Linked DNA regions of Aliamphritea hakodatensis. The protein of the gene in region 1 interacts with the protein of each later gene in a pairwise test. Links are inferred from orthologs where the notes say so. Each region holds a gene or a part of one and is shown on either strand. Other genes may lie near its edges. The genes, in order: rlmKL and typA.

Region 1 (9,822 bases):
GCGCAAAAGGGTCCTGTTTCATTTTACGCAGGCGGGCAAAGGTATACAGCCAGCCGAGTGCACAGAGAATACTGAAGCCGGCCAGTAACCAGACAATGAAAGGCAGCGAAGTATCCTGGGGTGACGCAGGAAGGGGCTGAACAGGTGGCGCCGCTTCAGGTGTTGCCGGCTTCATTACGGTGTTTTCCTGCATCACCGGGGCAGTTATTGCTGCTGATATTTCCTCAGCAGGTTCTGCCGGTGCCATTGCTTTCATTGCTTCGGCCGGTGGCAGGCTTTCACCTATGCTGATCGGGGCTGCGCCGGGAATGATCCGCAGGATAGCGCTTGGCAGGGTGGCTCGCTCATTGCGGTCACGCTCGGTGTTCCACCAGGGAATAACAATCTGTGGCAGGGTAACTTCACCCCGTTCGGTGGGAATAATGGTAATGACTTCGGTACGGCTGCTTAACAGTCCTGCGCCGGTAATTTCTTCATTCAGGGTCACTTCTTCAATGGCAATGCGGGCCAGTTCGTTCCGCAGGGGCATCAGCGAGGGCAGATTGCTGGCGGGTACACCTTCGGCACTGAGGGTGATGGTCCGCCGGATGGCCGCACCCGGTACCAGGGGTTCAGGCATCTGCCAGGTTTCGCTAATGCTGGCTTTGCTGCTGGGCAACCAGAAACCGGGCGGGTCCTGAGGGGCCTGATTCAGAATGGCGATATTCAGTGGTGGGCTGGTTACCTCTGCTGCGCCGGGACCGTTGCGGAAGCTGGCCTGAGGAATGATCAACTGGCCGGGCTGCAACGGGAATATGGCGTAATTATGTTCCAGTACCTGATAGCTTTCGCCCTGAAAGCGGGTGGTGTACTGGCGCGGTTCCCCCAGTGACTTTACTTCGGCATTGTCTATTTCCGGCTGTTGCAGATGAGCAAGCTGTACCAGAGGCTCCTGGTGAAAGACCCTGATGCTGTAAAGCAACTGGCTGTTGACATAAATTTCGTTGTTATCGACGTTGTGCTCGACGAATTCATTCTGGGGGGCGGCGGCTGCCGGGCGGTTCTGGCTTGGCAGCACCGTCAGGGAAATTGTCGGGCTGAGTTCGTCGTTGATCAGTAATTCGGGAATTTGCAGTTCGCCGCTTTTACGCGGGCGGAGCAGTATCTGCCAGCGGCTGCTGTAGGTGTTATTACCGTTGGTGTGGCTGGATACGCTCATTTGCTTGCTGCCAAGGAAATGAAAGTCTTTATTCAGGGGGGAAAAATCCGGCCGACGGGCACTGCGCTGATCCACTTCGACGGTCAGTAGCACGGTTTCATTCTCGTTGATGGCATAGCGGTCAGGATAAACGCTTACCTGCGCCTGCAGCAGGCCGGAAAAAAACAGGCTTAAGGCACCTGACAGAATGACTGAGAAATTAAGTAAGCGTTGCATGCTGGCAGGTGAAGTCCTGTTGCGCTGATAGTATAGATGCCGGCAGTTTTTCGGATGCGGGCACCGGAAGTTTAAGCTTAGGATTATAACGGGGTTTTCGGTAAATCCCAGTGGTCACAGGAGGCGGGTATTAAAAAGCGGCGAATATGAGTTGCCTGGGGTGTCCGGATGTCTTTTTGTTACCGGTTATCATGGAATCCTGATCTTTTCCTGATATAAAATAACGGTAATTTTATGATCAGTTTTAAGCGGGATTATGCAGCAGATTATTGTTGATATCAGCCTGAGTAGCGAAGAGTTTTTACAGCATTACCGGGGGACGGCGAAAAATGTCGTAGCCCGCAGCCGGGATGGCCGGCGTATCCGGTTCCCCGCAGAGATACTGCGGCCGTTTTTGTTACACAGCGGAATCAGTGGCAGTTTTGTGATTCGTTTTGATGAAGGGGGAAAATTTAGCGATATCCGGCGTTTATAAGGGGATGGCTTTTTACTCTGTTTCACCGATTGCTTATAATGCCGCCTGAATTTTAAACCGATATGTGGCCGCCAATGTTATATCAACTCGCTCGTTCTGCACTGTTTCAGCTTGATCCTGAAGTTTCCCATGACCTGACTCTGAAAAGTATGCAGCTGATGGGCAGCAGCGGACTGAATAAGTTACTGGCGTGCAAGCAGCCGGAGTTGCCGGTGAATGTGATGGGAATCGACTTTCCAAACCCGGTGGGGCTGGCTGCAGGTCTGGATAAGAATGCTGTCGCCATCGATGCGATGTCTGCGCTGGGGTTTGGGTTTGTGGAAGTGGGCACGGTAACGCCGCGGCCTCAGCCGGGAAATCCGAAGCCGCGGATTTTTCGTCTGCCACAGCAGCACGCGATTATTAACCGGATGGGGTTTAATAATCTGGGCGTGGATACCCTGTTAGAGAATGTGGCCAGAAGCCGTTACAACGGGGTGCTGGGCATTAATATCGGTAAGAATATTGATACCCCTGTTGAAAGTGCGCTGGATGATTACCTGTTGTGTATGCGTAAGGTCTACGATAAAGCGACGTATATTACTGTGAATGTTTCCTCGCCCAATACACCGGGCCTGCGCAATCTGCAGTTTGGTGATTCACTGAATGAGCTGCTGGAAAACCTTAAGGAAGAGCAGGCCAAGCTGGCACAGGTGTTCGGTAAGTATGTGCCTGTAGCCGTTAAAATCGCGCCGGATATGAACGAAGAAGAATTCGGTCTGGTGGCAGCCTCCCTGAAGCAGTTCGAGCTTGACGGTGTGATTGCAACCAATACCACATTGTCCCGTGAAGGGGTGGAAGGGTTGCAGCACGGTGATGAGGCTGGTGGTCTGAGTGGCGCACCGGTTCGCAGCGGTTCTACACGAGCGGTGCGGATTCTTGCCCGTGAGCTGGACGGCGCGTTACCGATTATCGGTGTGGGCGGTATTACCGACGGTTTTGATGCCCGGGAAAAAATTGAAGCCGGTGCCAGTCTGGTGCAGATTTACAGTGGTTTCATCTATCAGGGGCCGGCGCTTATCCGGGATTCTGTTCAGGCGATAGCTGAGCTGGGCGATAGCTGAGTTATCTTGCCGGGATAAAAAAATAGGGCCTGAAACAGCGTTTCAGGCCCTTTTTTAATGGGTTAGGAAAAGTGAGTGTTATAGCTGAATCCTGCTGCCGTAAGGCTGGGCAGGATTCTGTGGGGTGTTAATGAAGAGACGGGTTGATGTTAATAGCTGAGACCCCGGACTGACCGTTCCAGTGCGCTTCGCGGCCTTCTCTCCAGCCACTCATCCAGTGACTGCGTAAATCGTTGACGTTGTTAACGGGACACTCGTCCCGGGATTTACCAATCAGGCCTGCCTGAAAACCACGGTTGAATAGTACGGAGGAACGATCTCGCTTTTGTCTTTTCATAAGACAACCTCTCTTTAAGGTTTAACATTGAAGGCAGGATAGCCGTCCTCTGGAATCCCTTAGCTGTCGGGTGACTCTTGATTATCTGCCAGCAATAATAGCTATCCATTTCTCTGTGAATCAGGGGCAGAGTGATCTTGCCTCTGAACATCGCACTCCACCATTTATACTCAATTCAGCTTCGCTGTGTAATTAAAAAAGCATATTAACGGTTGGCTTTTAATAAATTTGTAATCTTCGCAGTTGCAATAATGCCGTGTTTTCAAGCAGTTAATCTACGCGGGTATTTTTTAAATAGATGTTTGAAATATTTTCATCTGATATGGCGCAATTTTTGTACTCATTTGTCCTTATGCGAGTTGTCTTTTGGTGATTCTGATCTAATGGTGCCGGAGTGGGGAAGGTGATGCTGACAGGCGTCAGGGGCTGTTTGACTGGTGTTATGCCGGCCGGCGCGTTACCATGCGTGTCCTGACTATCTGTGTCCCGCATCCATCTATTTGAATACCTGTCTGATATGAATTTTTTTGCTACCTGTCCCAAAGGCCTGGAGCCTGTTTTATTTAATGAACTTGAATCTCTGGGGGTGACGGATTGCCGTCAGACTCTGGCAGGGGTGAGTTTTGCCGGCGAGCTGGCTGAGGCTTACCGGGTATGTCTGTGGTCGCGGGTGGCTAACCGGGTCTTGCTGGTATTGCATGAAGCCGGTGAAGTTGAAACCGCTGATGACCTGTATCAGGCGGTGCGTGCGGTGAGCTGGCTGGATCACCTGCGGGCCAGTGGTACGCTGACGGTGGATTTTTCCGGTCAGTCACAGGCCATCAGTCACAGCCGCTTTGGTGCTCAGAAGGTGAAGGACGGGATTGTCGATCAGATCCGTGAAGAGACCGGACGCCGGCCATCCGTTGACCGTGTGCGCCCGGATTTACGGGTGAATGTACGTCTGAACCGGGGTAAGTTACGGATCTGTCTGGACCTGTCCGGTGACAGCTTGCACCGTCGCGGCTATCGTTTGCAGGCAGGTAAAGCACCGATGAAGGAAAACCTGGCGGCGGCGCTTTTATACCGCAGCCAGTGGCAGGATTTTTATGCGCAGGGGCAGGGGCTGATCGATCCGATGTGTGGTTCCGGTACCTTGCTGATTGAAGCGGCGATGATGGCGGCAGATATTGCGCCGGGTCTGCAGCGCCGTGAATTTGGTTTTACCCACTGGCCGCAACATAAGGCATCTGTATGGCGGGAGCTGGTGGAAGAGGCACAGGCGCGCCGTGATGCGGGTCTGGCGGCAGTGAATATTAAGCTGGCCGGTTTCGATTCCGATGCTAAGGTTTTGGCGACCGCGCAGGAGAATGCCAGCCGTGCAGGGGTTGATCACCTGATGCATTTTGAGCGCCGCGAGCTGGCCAAGCTGTCGCGTCCTGCGAAAATGGAGCAGGGTTTGTTGCTGACTAACCCGCCGTACGGTGAGCGTCTGGGTGATGAGCCGACACTGTATTTTCTCTATCAGCATCTTGGTGAGCGTCTTAAGGCGGATTTTGCCGGCTGGCGAGCCGCGGTATTTACCGGTAATCCAGAGCTGTGCAAGATGATGAAGCTGGCGGTAGATAAGCGTTACAAGCTGTATAATGGTGCGCTGGAAAGCCAGTTGCTGATGTTTGATATCCGCGCCCGTACTGCTGAAGAAGTCGCGCAGGCTGAAGAGAAAGCACAGCAGGATCAGGAAAAGTATAAAACTGAAGCCGGTGCCATTGCGTTGTCCGAAGGGGCGACCATGTTTGCTAACCGGGTGAAGAAGAATTTAAAGCAATTGGGTAAATGGGCCCGTAAGCAGGATATCAGCTGTTACCGGATCTATGATGCTGATCTGCCTGAGTATGCCGTTGCGGTCGATCGTTACGGTGACTGGCTCCATGTGCAGGAATATGCTGCACCTAAGAGTGTTGATACTGTTAAAGCCTTTGAACGCGTGCAGGAAGTGATGCAGGTCTTGCCTGGCGTGCTGGAAATGCCAGCAGATAAGGTGGTGCTGAAACAGCGTCGCCGTCAGCAGGGCAGCAGTCAGTATGAAAAGCAGAATGCGACTGAGCATTTCTTCGAGGTGCAGGAGGGTGGCTGCCGGATTCTGGTCAATCTCCAGGATTATCTGGATACCGGGCTGTTCCTGGATCACCGTCCGGTGCGTCTGCAGATTCAGCAAGAGTCTGCCGGTAAGGATATTCTGAACCTGTTCAGTTATACAGCGACGGCTTCATTGCATGCGGCTAAGGGCGGTGCGCGTTCGACCACCAGTGTTGATATGTCGGCAACTTACCTTGGCTGGGCGCGTAAGAACTTTGCGCTTAATGGTTTTGCTGAAACCCGCCATCATTTTTTGCAGGAAGACTGCATCAAGTGGCTGAAGGCGCAAAAGGGCCAGCAGTTTGATCTGATCTTTATGGATCCGCCGACCTTCTCGAACTCTAAGCGCATGCATGATGTGCTGGATGTGCAGCGCGATCATGTGATGCTGGTGGATCAGGCGATGCAGTTGCTGCGCCCAGGCGGTAAGCTTATCTTTTCGAATAACTATCGCCGCTTTAAGTTGGATGAGGCGTTGCAGCAGCGTTATCAGGTTAAAGATATTACCCGCTCAACCATCGATCTGGATTTTAAGCGTAATGCTAAAATTCACTGCTGTTTTGAGTTTGTAAAGCCGGAGTAAAGCAGGGGAGTTGCGGTCAGCGACTGCCGGTGTAGCCGGTTCTGAAGAGAATAAAAAAGGCCATCATATGATGGCCTTTTTTGTGGCTTGTCAGCGGGATTACTTTTTCTCGTAATCGCGCTTGGTCGGGCCGGTGTATAGCTGGCGCGGGCGGCCGATTTTGTTCGGGCCGCTGTGGAATTCGCTCCAGTGAGAGATCCAGCCGATTGTCCGTGACAGAGCGAAGATAACGGTAAACATGTTCGTTGGGATACCGATAGCCTTCAGGATGATGCCGGAGTAGAAGTCTACATTCGGGTACAGTTTACGCTGGATGAAGTAATCATCTTCCAGGGCGATCTGTTCCAGGCGCTTGGCGATCTTCAGGAAAGGATCGTTTTCAATACCCAGTTCAGCCAGTACTTCGTCACAGGTTTGCTTCATAACCTTGGCGCGAGGGTCAAAGTTACGGTAAACACGGTGGCCGAAGCCCATCAGGCGGAAAGAGTCTTCAGGATCTTTCGCGCGCTGAATAAACTCATCGATGTTAGATTCGTCACCGATTTCCTGCAGCATGGTCAGTACGGCTTCGTTTGCACCGCCGTGCGCAGGTCCCCACAGGGCAGCAATACCGGATGCGATACAGGCGAATGGGTTAGCGCCGGAAGAACCTGCTAAACGGACGGTAGAAGTGGATGCGTTTTGTTCGTGATCTGCGTGTAACAGGAAGATGCGGTCCATGGCTTTAGCCAGTACCGGATTAGTTACATAGTCTTCACACGGGTTGCCAAACATCATCTGCAGGAAGTTGTCTGCATAATCCAGTTCGTTACGCGGGTACTGGAAGGGCTGGCCAATGCTGTATTTGTAACACATGGCAGCAATGGTTGGCATTTTGGCGATCAGACGGAAAGCACACACTTCACGGTGGTGCGCATCGTCGATATCCAGAGAATCGTGGTAGAAGGCGGACAGTGCGCCGACAACCGCTACCATGATCGCCATTGGGTGTGCGTCACGGCGGAAGCCGTTGAAGAAGTGTGTCATCTGTTCGTGAACCATGGTGTGGTTCTTAACAGTCTTAACGAAGACTTCTTTCTGTTCCGGGGTTGGCAGTTCGCCGTTTAAAAGTAAGAAGCAGACTTCCAGGTAATCGGAATTTTCTGCCAGCTGTTCGATCGGGTAGCCGCCATGCAGCAGTACACCTTTGGCACCATCGATATAAGTGATGCTGGACTCGCAGGCTGCGGTGGAAACGAAGCCCGGGTCATAAGTGAACAGGCCTTTGCTAGTCAGAGCGCGTACGTCAACCACATCGGGACCTGTGGTGCCGGTATAAACCGGAAGTTCGATGACTTCCTCGAGACCATCGACCGTTAAGCGTGCTTTCTTGTCAGCCATTAGAGGCTCCTATCATTTCTGGTTATCTGAATGACTCAAGAGCCTTTGAGGGAACCGCAGGACCGGCGCTGGCTATATATAAGCAGGCGGTCGGGTTTGCTCAGAGGCTCCTGTAATACTAGTCACGTTAGGGAAACCGCTCTTGGTCCAACCGGCAGATTGATAACAATTTCTGCAGATTGCCAAGCTTTTTTCAGGGTTTCGTCTGAGTCTCTGCTCGTAATAGGACCCAGACAATATAGAGACTTACACGAAATTGTCAATTTATATTCGGATTTCTGTGTTGCGGTGCAGCATGAGGTGTTGATGTGTCTGTTTTTTGGGTTTATTGATGTTTTTCAGTTAGTTAGGCGGTGTTTGTTAAGTGAGTATTTAGAAGTTTATGCCGCAGATAGCGACTTTTGTATGATTCTGAATGTCGTTGCCGGCAGGGTGTAAAAAGAAGGTTTTTAAAAAAAAATTAACAGTACCCATCGCGAGTGGAGAAGCCGGAATGTTGACACTATTATGCAGGTTAATCAATTTTGCCTGAGGCCAAGTATGGCGCGGGTTTTACGATGGTGGATGCGACATCTTCTGTCGCATTGAGGAAAACGATTTAGGTGCTGAAGGGGGCTTTTTTGGCTGTTTTCTGATCGTGTGATCTGGCTGTAAGTACCTAGACAAAGGGCTTAGAGGCCTGTTGCTTAATTGTAATATTAGTGCGAGCTGGTATACTCTCGCACCAGCTTGCAGGCCCGTATTTAAAGGGGTGTAGGCGTTGGACCGAGGTACTTACTTTGTCTTTGAACACTACCCTTTTATAACTTAGCCCTGCGATCGGGCTAACCAATAAAGTGTGAACAAGAGCCGTGAACAAGAAAAGACCCGTAAACTTAGATCTACGAACTATTAAACAGCCATTACCGGCGATTACATCCATTCTGCATCGTGCAACTGGTCTGGCACTATTTTTTGGTGCCTTCTTCATGCTGTATGCCCTGGGGATGTCTCTTGAGTCTGAGCAGGGTTTTAACGCTGCCGCACAGATGCTGACGGAGAGCTTCTTTGCGAAGCTGATTGCCTGGGGATTGGTTTCAGCATTGCTGTATCACTTCTTTGCCGGTATCAAACATCTGATTATGGATTTTGGTCATTGTGAAGAGTTGGAGTCTGGACAGAAGGCCGCCAAAGCGACTTTAGTTATTGCGGCTATCGCAATTCTGCTGGCAGGAGTATGGATATGGTAACTTCAATTACAAGTTTTGGTCGCAGCGGCTTATATGACTGGATGATCCAGCGTGTAACGGCTGTCGTACTGCTTGCTTACACGATCTTCATGATCGGTTATCTGTTAATGAATCCGGATCTGGATTACAACCAGTGGAGCGGCCTGTTTGAGGGCACGGTGATGCGTATCTTTACGCTGCTGACAATCCTGTCTCTGGCGGCACACGCCTGGATCGGAATGTGGTCTATCTCGACTGATTATATCAAGCCAACCGGTATCCGTTTTCTGTTCCAATCTGCGTGTGGTCTGCTGACCTTTATCTACGTTGTTTGGGGTGTTCAGATCCTGTGGGGAGCATAAGATGAGCAGCAAGTTACGTACCCTGACCTTTGACGGGATTGTAATTGGTGGCGGTGGTGCCGGTATGCGTGCCGCGCTGCAACTGGCCCAGTCGGGCCTGAATACTGCGTGTATTACAAAAGTATTTCCAACCCGTTCGCATACGGTGTCTGCGCAGGGTGGTATTACCTGTGCGATTGCCAGTGCGGATCCGAACGATGACTGGCGCTGGCACATGTACGATACCGTCAAGGGTTCCGATTATATCGGTGACCAGGACGCGATCGAATACATGTGTTCTGTAGGCCCGCAGGCGGTATTTGAGCTGGACCACATGGGTCTGCCGTTTTCCCGTACTGAAGAAGGCCGTATTTACCAGCGTCCTTTCGGTGGTCAGTCTAAAAACTTTGGTGAAGGTGGGCAGGCAGCCCGGACCTGTGCGGCCGCTGACCGTACCGGTCATGCGCTGCTGCACGCACTGTACCAGGGTAATATTAAAGCCGGTACCACCTTCCTGAATGAGTGGTATGCGGTTGATCTGGTTAAGAATGCAGATGACGCGGTGGTTGGTGTTATCGCGATCTGCATCGAAACCGGTGAAACAGTGTATATCAAGGCTAAAGCGACCGTGCTTGCGACCGGTGGTGCAGGCCGTATCTATCAGTCCACAACCAATGCGCTGATCAATACCGGTGACGGTATGGGCATGAGTCTGCGTGCCGGTGTACCGGCCCAGGATATGGAAATGTGGCAGTTCCACCCAACCGGTATTGCCGGTGCCGGCGTACTGGTAACCGAAGGTTGCCGGGGTGAGGGTGGTTACCTGGTCAATAAGGATGGCGAACGCTTCATGGAGCGTTATG
Region 2 (9,788 bases), 1.0 Mb from region 1 along the record:
GCGACTACCGTTATGGGCAAGTCTAAAAGCAAAGCACGTGCCAACATTCAAAAACAGATACTGAAAACGGATAAAAAAACCGTCACTTAAACAGTATTCCCAGCATAAAACCGCCTGAAAAACCCCACTGGTGCCAATAACTGCCTGACTTTCAGAGACTTTCCTACCCGTTACCTGTTTATCTGCTTTTGCGGTACAAAACACCGTACTACAGACATTCAATAAGTGCTCTTTATAACGACGCCTCGGATCAGCCAACCACACCGCACCAATATAGTGCAAACAAAAAGCACGCGCCCCATAACAGGGCATACAGGTAACCAGCGCCGGTCGTCATTATTTTCGCCGCACAATATTACTGCAGTTTTACCGCTGTGCCCTGTGTCAGCCCGTTAAATCAGTCATTTAATGTGACATTTTGGTGATTTTTTCAAAACATGAATAAGAAACACACAGCTTTGCCCGCATTCATGTATAATGCGCGCCTTATTTATTTTGTCTGCACAGGTTCTCAGACGTGATCGAAAAACTAAGAAACATCGCAATCATTGCGCACGTTGACCATGGTAAAACCACCCTGGTCGACAAAATGCTCTCCCAGTCCGGCACCCTGGGTCGCCGTGATGAAGGCACTGAGCGTATCATGGACTCCAATGACCAGGAGAAAGAGCGTGGTATTACCATTCTGGCGAAAAACACCGCCATTGAATGGAATGACTACCACATCAACATCGTAGATACCCCGGGCCACGCCGACTTTGGTGGTGAAGTAGAACGTGTTCTGTCGATGGTTGATTGCGTATGTCTGCTGGTTGATGCGGTTGATGGCCCGATGCCACAAACCCGCTTTGTTACCCAGAAGGCATTCGATCAGGGCCTGCGCCCTATCGTTGTTGTTAACAAGGTTGACCGTCCGGGTTCACGCCCTGACTGGGTTATTGATCAGGTATTTGACCTGTTCGACAGCCTGGGCGCCACCGATGAGCAACTGGACTTCCCGATCATCTACGCGTCTGCCCTGAACGGCATCGCGGGTCTGGAAGCTGACGACCTGTCTGAAGACATGACACCGCTGTTCGAAGCCATCGTTGAACATGTTGAGCCGCCTAAAGTTGATACTGAAGGTCCGTTCCAGATGCAGATTTCCGCCCTGGACTACAACAGCTACGTGGGCGTTATCGGTGTTGGCCGTGTTACCCGCGGAACAGTTAAGGTGAACCAGCCAGTTAAGGTTATCGATTCAGAAGGTGCTGTCCGCAACGGTAAAGTTCAGAAGATCATGGGTTACCTGGGTCTTGAGCGTGTTGACGTTGACACTGCCCGTGCCGGCGACATCATCTGCGTAACCGGTATCGAAGTGCTGAACATTTCCGACACCCTGTGTGATCCTGCTCAGGTTGAAGCGCTGCCAGCACTGTCTGTTGATGAACCGACGGTATCCATGACCTTCCAGGTGAACGATTCACCTTTCGCCGGTCAGGACGGTAAGTACGTGACCAGCCGTAACATCAAGGATCGTCTGGACCGTGAACTTATCCACAACGTAGCACTGCGCGTTGAACCGGGTGACTCCCCTGAGAAATTCAAAGTATCCGGCCGTGGTGAATTACACCTGTCAGTACTGATCGAATCTATGCGCCGTGAAGGTTTTGAGCTGGGTGTTTCCCGTCCGGAAGTAATCCAGAAGGAAATCGACGGTGAGATTCAGGAGCCTTTCGAAGTTGTCATGATTGATGTTGAAGATCAGCATCAGGGCAGCATCATCGAAGAGCTGGGCAAACGTAAAGCAGACATGACCAACATGGAAGTTGACGGTAAAGGCCGTGTACGCCTGACCTTCATGATGCCTTCCCGTGGCCTGATCGGTTTCCGTTCACTGTTCATGACCATGACATCCGGCAGCGGCATCATGACCTCTGTCTTCGACCATTACGGTCCGGTAAAAGACGGTGAAGTGGTCAGCCGTAACAACGGTGTACTGGTTTCCATGGTATCCGGTAAAGTACTGGCTTACTCTCTGTGGAACCTGCAAAGCCGTGGCCGTCTGTGTGTTGTACCTAACATCGACGTTTACGAAGGCATGCTGCTGGGTATTCACAGCCGTAACAACGACCTGGCCGTTAACCCGATTAAAGGTAAGCAGCTGACCAACGTACGTGCCTCCGGTACAGATGAAAACATCCAGCTGACGCCGCCAATCCACTTCACACTGGAACAGGCACTGGACTTCATCGAAGACGACGAACTGGTTGAAGTAACACCAAACTTCATCCGTCTGCGTAAGAAGATGCTGACTGAAAACGAACGTAAGCGTGCTGCCCGCGCTGCCAAGTAATTCAGCACCTGCCTGATAAGCCGGTTTTTAACCTTTAAAAACCGCTTCCCGCCCGGACAGTACTCACTGTCCGGGCTATACTCCCCCTTGCACTCAGTTCATTTCTTTAAGTAGCATCAGTACTTAAACTGCACAGCAAGGTTGCCCAATGCATACACTCTATCCGGATATAAGCCCTTATAAACTGCATTCACTGGATGTTGATTCCCAACACCGCCTGTATGTGGAAGAAAGCGGCAACCCCCGGGGAATTCCGGTACTCTTTGTTCATGGCGGCCCCGGCGGCGGCACCAGCCCCCAGCACCGCTGTTTTTTTGACCCGGAACGCTACCGCATTGTCCTGTTCGATCAGCGCGGTTGCGGGCGCTCAACCCCGCATGCAGAACTGAATAACAACACCACCGATCATCTCATCGAAGACATCGAGAAAATCCGCCAACACCTCAATATTGATCAGTTTTTGCTGTTCGGCGGCTCGTGGGGTGCAACCCTCAGCCTGCTGTACGCACAGCGCCATCCGGAACGGGTCTGCGGGTTGATTCTGCGCGGTGTATTCCTGTGCCGCCGGGAAGACATCCAGTGGCTGTATCAGCAGGGAGCAAGCGCTGTCTTTCCGGATTACTGGCAGGATTACATTGGCGAAATTCCGCCAGCGGAACATGGCGACCTCCTTACCGCCTACTATCGCCGCCTGACATCAGATAACGAGATCGCCCGGATGTCTGCAGCCAAGGCGCTGTCCGTCTGGGAAGGCCGCTGTTCAACCCTCGACCCTAAACCTAACGTGGTTGATCACTATTCCGATCCGCACATCGCCCTGGCCATGGCCCGCCTTGAAGCGCACTATTTCGTGAATGAAGGCTTCATCACCGGCAACCAGATTCTTGAACAGGCCTACCGTATCAGCGAAATACCCACTGTCATTGTGCATGGCCGTTACGACATGGTGTGTCCGCTGCAACAGGCCTATGCGCTGTATCAGGCCCTCCCGCAGGCCGAGCTGCACATTGTCCGGGACGCCGGCCACAGCCTGATGGAGCCGGGCAATATTGATAATCTGATCAAGGCCACCAAAACCTTTTCCCTCTCACTGGCCTGAATAAGTTCGTCGGGCTGAAAGTCCCCTCAGCCCGGCAATGTCCCCATGTATTTCCCACCGTAACACCCATCAAACCACGTTAAAAACTCACCCTGTAAACAACGGTTCACATTCGGTTTACAAGGTTTTACAGGGCATTCACCACCGCTCCCGGCAAAGACTTTAGTATTAATCCGTGGCTGGCCATTCGGATACTCTTTATCGCCCTGCCACAGTCTGTAACAACCCCTGGAGCAACATATGAATAATAAAATTGCTAAGCCGGGCCTCATGATGGCAATGCTGCCAATTGTGCTGACGCTGGCCATTCTCGGCATTCAACTTTTCTATTTCGGTGACTTCACCCCGCACATTCCTCTGGCGATCGGTCTGGCAATTACCGCCCTGATTGGCTGGTGCCGCGGCTATCGCTGGGATGACATCGAAGACGGCGCCCTGCACGTCGTTCGGGTAGGTTTACCTTCCATCGCCATTCTGATGACCGTTGGCATGATTGTCGGCATCTGGATCGCCAGTGGTACCGTTCCCCTGCTGATTTACTACGGTCTGAAAATCCTCAGCCCGGAAATATTCCTTGCCGCCAGCATGCTGCTTTGCGCGGTGGTTTCGGTATCTCTGGGAACATCCTGGGGAACCACCGGTACTGTCGGTCTGGCCCTGATGGGCATCGGTGCGGGTTTTGATATTCCCATGTACTGGACCGCCGGCGCGGTTGTTTCCGGGGCATTTTTCGGTGACAAGATTTCCCCGCTGTCGGATACCACTAACCTGGCTCCGGCCGTAACCGGTGTAAACCTGTTTGATCATATCCGCAACATGATGCCTACCACCGTGCCGGCCATGCTGATTGCCTTCGCGATCTATGCCACCGTTGGCTATACCCTGATCGGTTCCCAGCAGGTAGATTTCTCTAAAATTGAAAGCATCACCGGCGGCATTGCAGCCAATTTCAACCTGTCACTGCTGTTGCTGCTGCCACCCGTCGTCGTCATCGTACTGGCGCTGAAAAAAATGCCGGCGCTGCCATCGCTGTTTGCCGGTGTGCTGCTGGGTGCCGTACTGGCGGTCACCGTGCAGGGTATATCCCTGCATGACATCTTCAACTTCATGCATTCCGGCTATAAGATCGACACCGGCGTTGCAGAAATCGACGGCCTGCTCAACCGGGGCGGCATTACCTCCATGACATGGGTGATTACACTGGTGCTGATCGCACTGAGCTTCGGTGGTGCACTGGAACGGACACGCTGCCTGGAAACCCTGATCGATGCCGTGGTGCGTCGCACCCACAGCTTCTTTGGCTTGCAGGCATCGGCAACCGGCTCCGCAGTGGCAACCAATCTGGTGGCCGGCGACCCGTACCTGTCCATCGCATTACCCGGACGGATGTTTGCACCGGCCTACACTAAAGCAGGCTATTCAAAACTGAACCTGTCCCGGGCGGTCGAAGAAGGCGGCACCCTGATTTCCCCACTGGTACCCTGGAATGCCGGAGGCGCATTTGTGATTACCGCGCTGGGGCTGGGTATCGGTGACGGTAACTTTGAAAACCTGCTCTACATTCCGCTGGCTTTTGCCTGCTGGCTGTCGCCAATTATCGGCCTGTTCTACGCCGCAACCGGACGCTTCTCACCGAAAGCCTCTCAACAGGAGCTGGCACAGGCTGAAGCAGAAGAGCATGACGCGCTGAGCCTGCAGGACGCCAAATCAGCATCCTGAAAAATTAAGATACAAACTCCGCCAACGCCGTCCTAAGACGGCGTTTTTTTTATGCCCTGCCTCAGCATAAGCCTTCTGATTTTTCTGACTATTTTCTCACTGGCCTGACCACTCACTGGCCAGGCCCGACTGAAACCACTACCATGCCTTCCCTGACTTTCTGATAACAAATACAAGGCACGGCTATGAAAGCACTTATCCAGCGGGTTACATCAGCAGCGGTAGACATTCACGGTGAGCGCCACGGTGAAATCGGCCCCGGTATGCTGGTACTGCTCGGCGTTGAACGGACCGACACCACCGCCGATGCCGATAAACTCCTGAAGAAAGTGCTCGGTTACCGGATCTTTTCCGATGCCGATGGCAAGATGAACCTCAACCTGCAACAGGCCGAAGGTGGTTTACTGGTGGTTTCTCAGTTCACGCTGGTCGCAGACACCCGTAAAGGCATGCGCCCGGGCTTTTCATCCGGTGCCTCTCCGCAATTAGGTGAAGAACTGTATGACTACTTCGTCAAGCAGGCCCGTGAACTGCATCATGAAGTAGGTACCGGCCAGTTCGGCGCGGACATGCAGGTCAGCCTGACCAATGACGGCCCGGTCACCTTCATGCTGGAAAGCTGATCAATGACCGACTCCTACGCACTGGCAGAACGGATCTTTCTGACGGTTTTCCCGCTGTTTACCATCGTGCTTTCCGGCTACCTTTATGGCCGGCTGAAAAATCCGGATATGCGGCTGGCCAACCAGCTCAACATGGATATTTTCGTGCCGGCGCTGCTGTTCTTTGTACTGTCGGCCAAGTCATTCGATTTACCCGCATTTAAAACCCTGGCACTGGGCGCTGCGCTGGTTATTCTTGGTTCCGGACTGATTCTCTGGCCCCTGTGTAAACTGCTTAAGATTGCACCAAAAACCTTTCTGCCACCGATGATGTTCAGTAATAGCGGCAATCTCGGCCTGCCGCTGATCCTGCTGGCCTTCGGCGAATATGCCCTGCCCGCAGCCGTGGTGTTATTCATTGTGGAAATGACCCTGCACTTCACTGTCGGCATTTACATGATGGACCCGCGGACCAACCCGCTGAAGTTGCTGCGGATGCCCATCATTATTGCGACGATAGCCGGCCTGAGCTGGAGCAGTCTGGAACTGACCATGCCCGCCGGCATAGCGACCGCGCTGGACATGCTCGGACAGATCTCCATTCCCCTGCTGCTGTTTACTCTCGGCGTGCGTCTGATTGACGTGGACTTCAGCGCCTGGCGAATCGGTGTGCTCGGCGCCGTTCTCTGCCCGGCGGCAGGCATTCTGATTGCGTTACTGCTTCAGCCACTGTTACAACTGGAAGGTGAACAGTACGCCTATCTGCTGCTTTTCGGCGCACTGCCCCCGGCGGTCCTGAATTACATTGTGGCGGAGCAGTTTAATCAGGAACCCCGGCAGGTTGCTTCCATCGTACTGATTGGCAATATTGGTGCACTGCTGTTTATTCCCGCCACCCTGTATTTCGTTTTACGCTAAGCCCTGATCGGAAAGGTTGCGGTTTGCTTTCTCTGTGAAAGCCCGCTGTAATAGCGCCAGTTTCTTTTTTGGCGCATTACCCCTGCCCGCCTGAATAACCGGATTACCGTCATGACATCTATCACCGCAGCAGACCTCAGTTTCGACCAGCAGCATATCTGGCACCCGTATTCCTCTATGATCAGCCCGCCATCAATGTACCCGGTGGTATCCGCTGAAGGCGTACGCATCACACTGGAAGACGGCCGCGAACTGATCGACGGCATGGCCTCCTGGTGGTCTGTAATTCACGGTTATAACCATCCTGAACTGAACCAGGCGGCTCATCAGCAAATTGATAAAATGTCCCATGTGATGTTCGGCGGCATTACCCACCAGCCGGCCATCGAGCTGGCCAGACAACTGGTGGAAATGACACCGGCTAATCTGGATAAGGTATTTCTGGCAGATTCAGGCTCAGTGGCCGTTGAAGTGGCCATTAAAATGGCCATTCAATACTGGCATGCCCGCCGGGCCCACGAAGGCAAAACCAATACCAAACACCGATTACTGACCATCCGTAACGGCTATCACGGCGACACTTTCGGTGCGATGTCCGTGTGTGATCCGGTCAACGGCATGCACGAAATCTTCACCGAAGTCCTGCCTCAGCACTTCTTTGCCCCCCCGCCACAAACCGGCTTTGACGAAGAATGGGATGAAAACGACTGCGCAGAACTGAAGCGTCTGTTCGAAGCACACCATGAAGACATCGCTGCCCTGATACTGGAACCCATCGTTCAGGGGGCCGGCGGTATGCGCTTCTATTCACCTGAATATCTGAAAACCGCCCGTCATCTATGTGATGAGTATGATGTGCTGCTGATCGCCGATGAAATTGCCACCGGCTTTGCCCGCAGCGGTGCCCTGTTTGCCTGTGATCATGCGGGCATTGCCCCGGACATCATGTGTCTGGGCAAAGCGATTACCGGGGGATATATGACCCTGGCCGCCACCCTGACCACCAGCCACATCGGCGAAACCATCTCATCCGGCGGTGCCGGCTGTTTCATGCACGGCCCGACGTTCATGGGTAACCCGCTGGCCTGTGCGGTTGCAAACACCAGCCTGAAGCTGTTACGTGAATCCGACTGGAAAACCAACACTCAACGCATTCAGCAACAGCTCGAACAGGGACTTGCCCCCTGCAGGGAGCTGCACTCAGTTGCGGAAGTCCGCTGTCTGGGGGCGATCGGTGTCGTCGAGATGAAACAGCCGGTAGATGCCCGCCGCATTCAACAGGCATTTGTTGACGCTGGCGTGTGGGTCAGACCATTTGGTAAGCTGGTATATGTGATGCCACCCTATATTATGAGTAATGAGGACCTGGCGATTCTCACCGGTGCTATGCATCAGGTACTGGTGCAGATGGAAAACACATAACGTCAGGGGAACACTATTCTGCACGGAGTTTACTTATGGCCCGTATAAAAATAGACATGCCCGACAACTACAGCTTCAGCACCGATATGCCGGTGCGGATCAGTGACATTAACTACGGCGGACATTTAGGCAATGACGCCGTTCTCGCTATGATTCACGAAGCCAGAGTCCGTTATCTGGCCGGCTTTAATTACACCGAGATGGATGTTGAAGGCTTAGGCATCATCATGACCGATTCAGCCATTGTATATAAAGCAGAAGGCTTTCACGGCGAACAGATTCAGATAGATATCGCCGTGGAGGACTTTAACAAATACGGCTGCGACATCTATTATCTGTTAACCAACAAGCAAACCGCCGTCGAAATCGCCCACGCCAAAACCGGCATTGTGTTTTTTGATTACGAAGCCCGGAAAGTCACCGGCATTCCCCAGGCGTTCCAGGATAACATCCGTAAAGATACCTGATCCGTCTTCCTGACCGGCGTTATCACCGCCGGTCACATCCTTTCCTCTGACGCTCCTGTCACACTTAGGTCGCAGATGGTTTATAAAGCGTTTTCTTACCGACAAAAACTTTTTTTGTCACGACATAAGCTTTATTAATAATAATTATCATTTGCAAAACTCTTCAAGTTTCTGTACAAGTAGCGCCATTTCTATGCTTAGCCGTTTTACACGGCAATAATAATTCCTAAAGGAACAAAAATGGCCAAAAAGAAGATCGCCACCTATAAAGGCTCAGCCGGTGGCTGGGGGGCGCTCGCCAGTACATCCAGGCACTTGCTGAAAAGCGAGAACCCGGTAAAAAACATTCGCAGTCTGATGCGCACCAACCAGCATAAAGGCTTTGACTGCCCGGGCTGTGCCTGGGGTGATCAGAAATCCGGCCATAAAGTCAGCTTCTGCGAAAACGGCGCCAAAGCGGTTAACTGGGAAGCCACTGCGAAAAAAGTCGGCGCGGACTTTTTTGCCAAAAATACCGTCAGCTATCTGGATACCCAGAGTGATTATTTCCTGGAATACCAGGGCCGTCTGACGGAACCAATGCGTTACAACCGCGACACCGACCGCTATGAGCCGGTCAGTTGGGATGCAGCTTTCCAGCTGATTGCCCGTCACCTGAATGCGCTGGACAACCCGGATCAGGCAGAATTTTATACTTCAGGCCGGGCCAGCAACGAAGCAGCCTTCCTGTATCAGTTGTTTGTGCGCAGCTACGGCACCAACAACTTCCCGGATTGCTCCAATATGTGCCACGAAGCCAGCGGTGTTGCCCTGAAGGAAACCATTGGCGTCGGTAAAGGCACCGTTACCATGGATGACTTTGCCCAGGCAGATGCCATCTTCGTATTCGGTCAGAATCCGGGAACCAACCATCCGCGGATGCTCGACACCCTGCGTCAGGCCTCCAAGCGTGGTGCGACGATTGTCAGCTTCAACAACCTGCGGGAACGGGGTCTGGAGCGTTTTACCAACCCACAAAAACCGATGGAAATGCTGACCAACGGCTATACCGAAATCAGCAAGCACTACTACACGCCTAAACTGGGCGGCGACATGGCCTTGGTACGGGGCATAGTCAAAGCCCTGCTGGAACTGGATGCAGAACGTCAGTCCATGGGCAAAAACAGCCTGCTGGACCACCACTTCCTGACTCAGCACGCCGAAGGTGTTGATGCTTATCTGGCACT

What was found.
Region 2: the proteins of rlmKL (region 1) and typA interact in binary tests that used the Escherichia coli proteins (3 or more experiments, as listed by UniProt). The link is inferred for Aliamphritea hakodatensis from one-to-one orthologs.

What each region holds. Positions count from the first base shown.
Region 1 is NZ_AP025281.1:3,039,921-3,049,742, reverse strand. What follows is about bases 3,479-6,438. They hold rlmKL (bifunctional 23S rRNA (guanine(2069)-N(7))-methyltransferase RlmK/23S rRNA (guanine(2445)-N(2))-methyltransferase RlmL), read left to right. Parts: upstream 3,479-3,846; coding sequence 3,847-6,030; downstream 6,031-6,438. Other genes in these bases: gltA (citrate synthase), read right to left, coding at 6,130-6,438. Also shown: PCI15_RS14065 (BatD family protein), read right to left, coding at 1-1,414; PCI15_RS14060 (DUF2835 domain-containing protein), read left to right, coding at 1,671-1,889; PCI15_RS14055 (quinone-dependent dihydroorotate dehydrogenase), read left to right, coding at 1,964-2,992; PCI15_RS14050 (BatR family protein), read right to left, coding at 3,120-3,329; more of gltA, read right to left, coding at 6,439-7,410; sdhC (succinate dehydrogenase, cytochrome b556 subunit), read left to right, coding at 8,262-8,639; sdhD (succinate dehydrogenase, hydrophobic membrane anchor protein), read left to right, coding at 8,633-8,980; sdhA (succinate dehydrogenase flavoprotein subunit), read left to right, coding at 8,982-9,822. UniProt on the Escherichia coli protein: Specifically methylates the guanine in position 2445 (m2G2445) and the guanine in position 2069 (m7G2069) of 23S rRNA. Methylation occurs before assembly of 23S rRNA into 50S subunits.
Region 2 is NZ_AP025281.1:4,079,704-4,089,491, forward strand. What follows is about bases 1-2,926. They hold typA (translational GTPase TypA), read left to right. Parts: upstream 1-517; coding sequence 518-2,335; downstream 2,336-2,926. Other genes in these bases: pip (prolyl aminopeptidase), read left to right, coding at 2,484-2,926. In the rest of the region: more of pip, read left to right, coding at 2,927-3,434; Na+/H+ antiporter NhaC, read left to right, coding at 3,675-5,153; dtd (D-aminoacyl-tRNA deacylase), read left to right, coding at 5,339-5,776; PCI15_RS18740 (AEC family transporter), read left to right, coding at 5,780-6,673; bioA (adenosylmethionine--8-amino-7-oxononanoate transaminase), read left to right, coding at 6,785-8,095; PCI15_RS18750 (acyl-CoA thioesterase), read left to right, coding at 8,131-8,562; PCI15_RS18755 (FdhF/YdeP family oxidoreductase), read left to right, coding at 8,803-9,788. UniProt on the Escherichia coli protein: A 50S ribosomal subunit assembly protein with GTPase and nucleotide-independent chaperone activity, required for 50S subunit assembly at low temperatures, may also play a role in translation.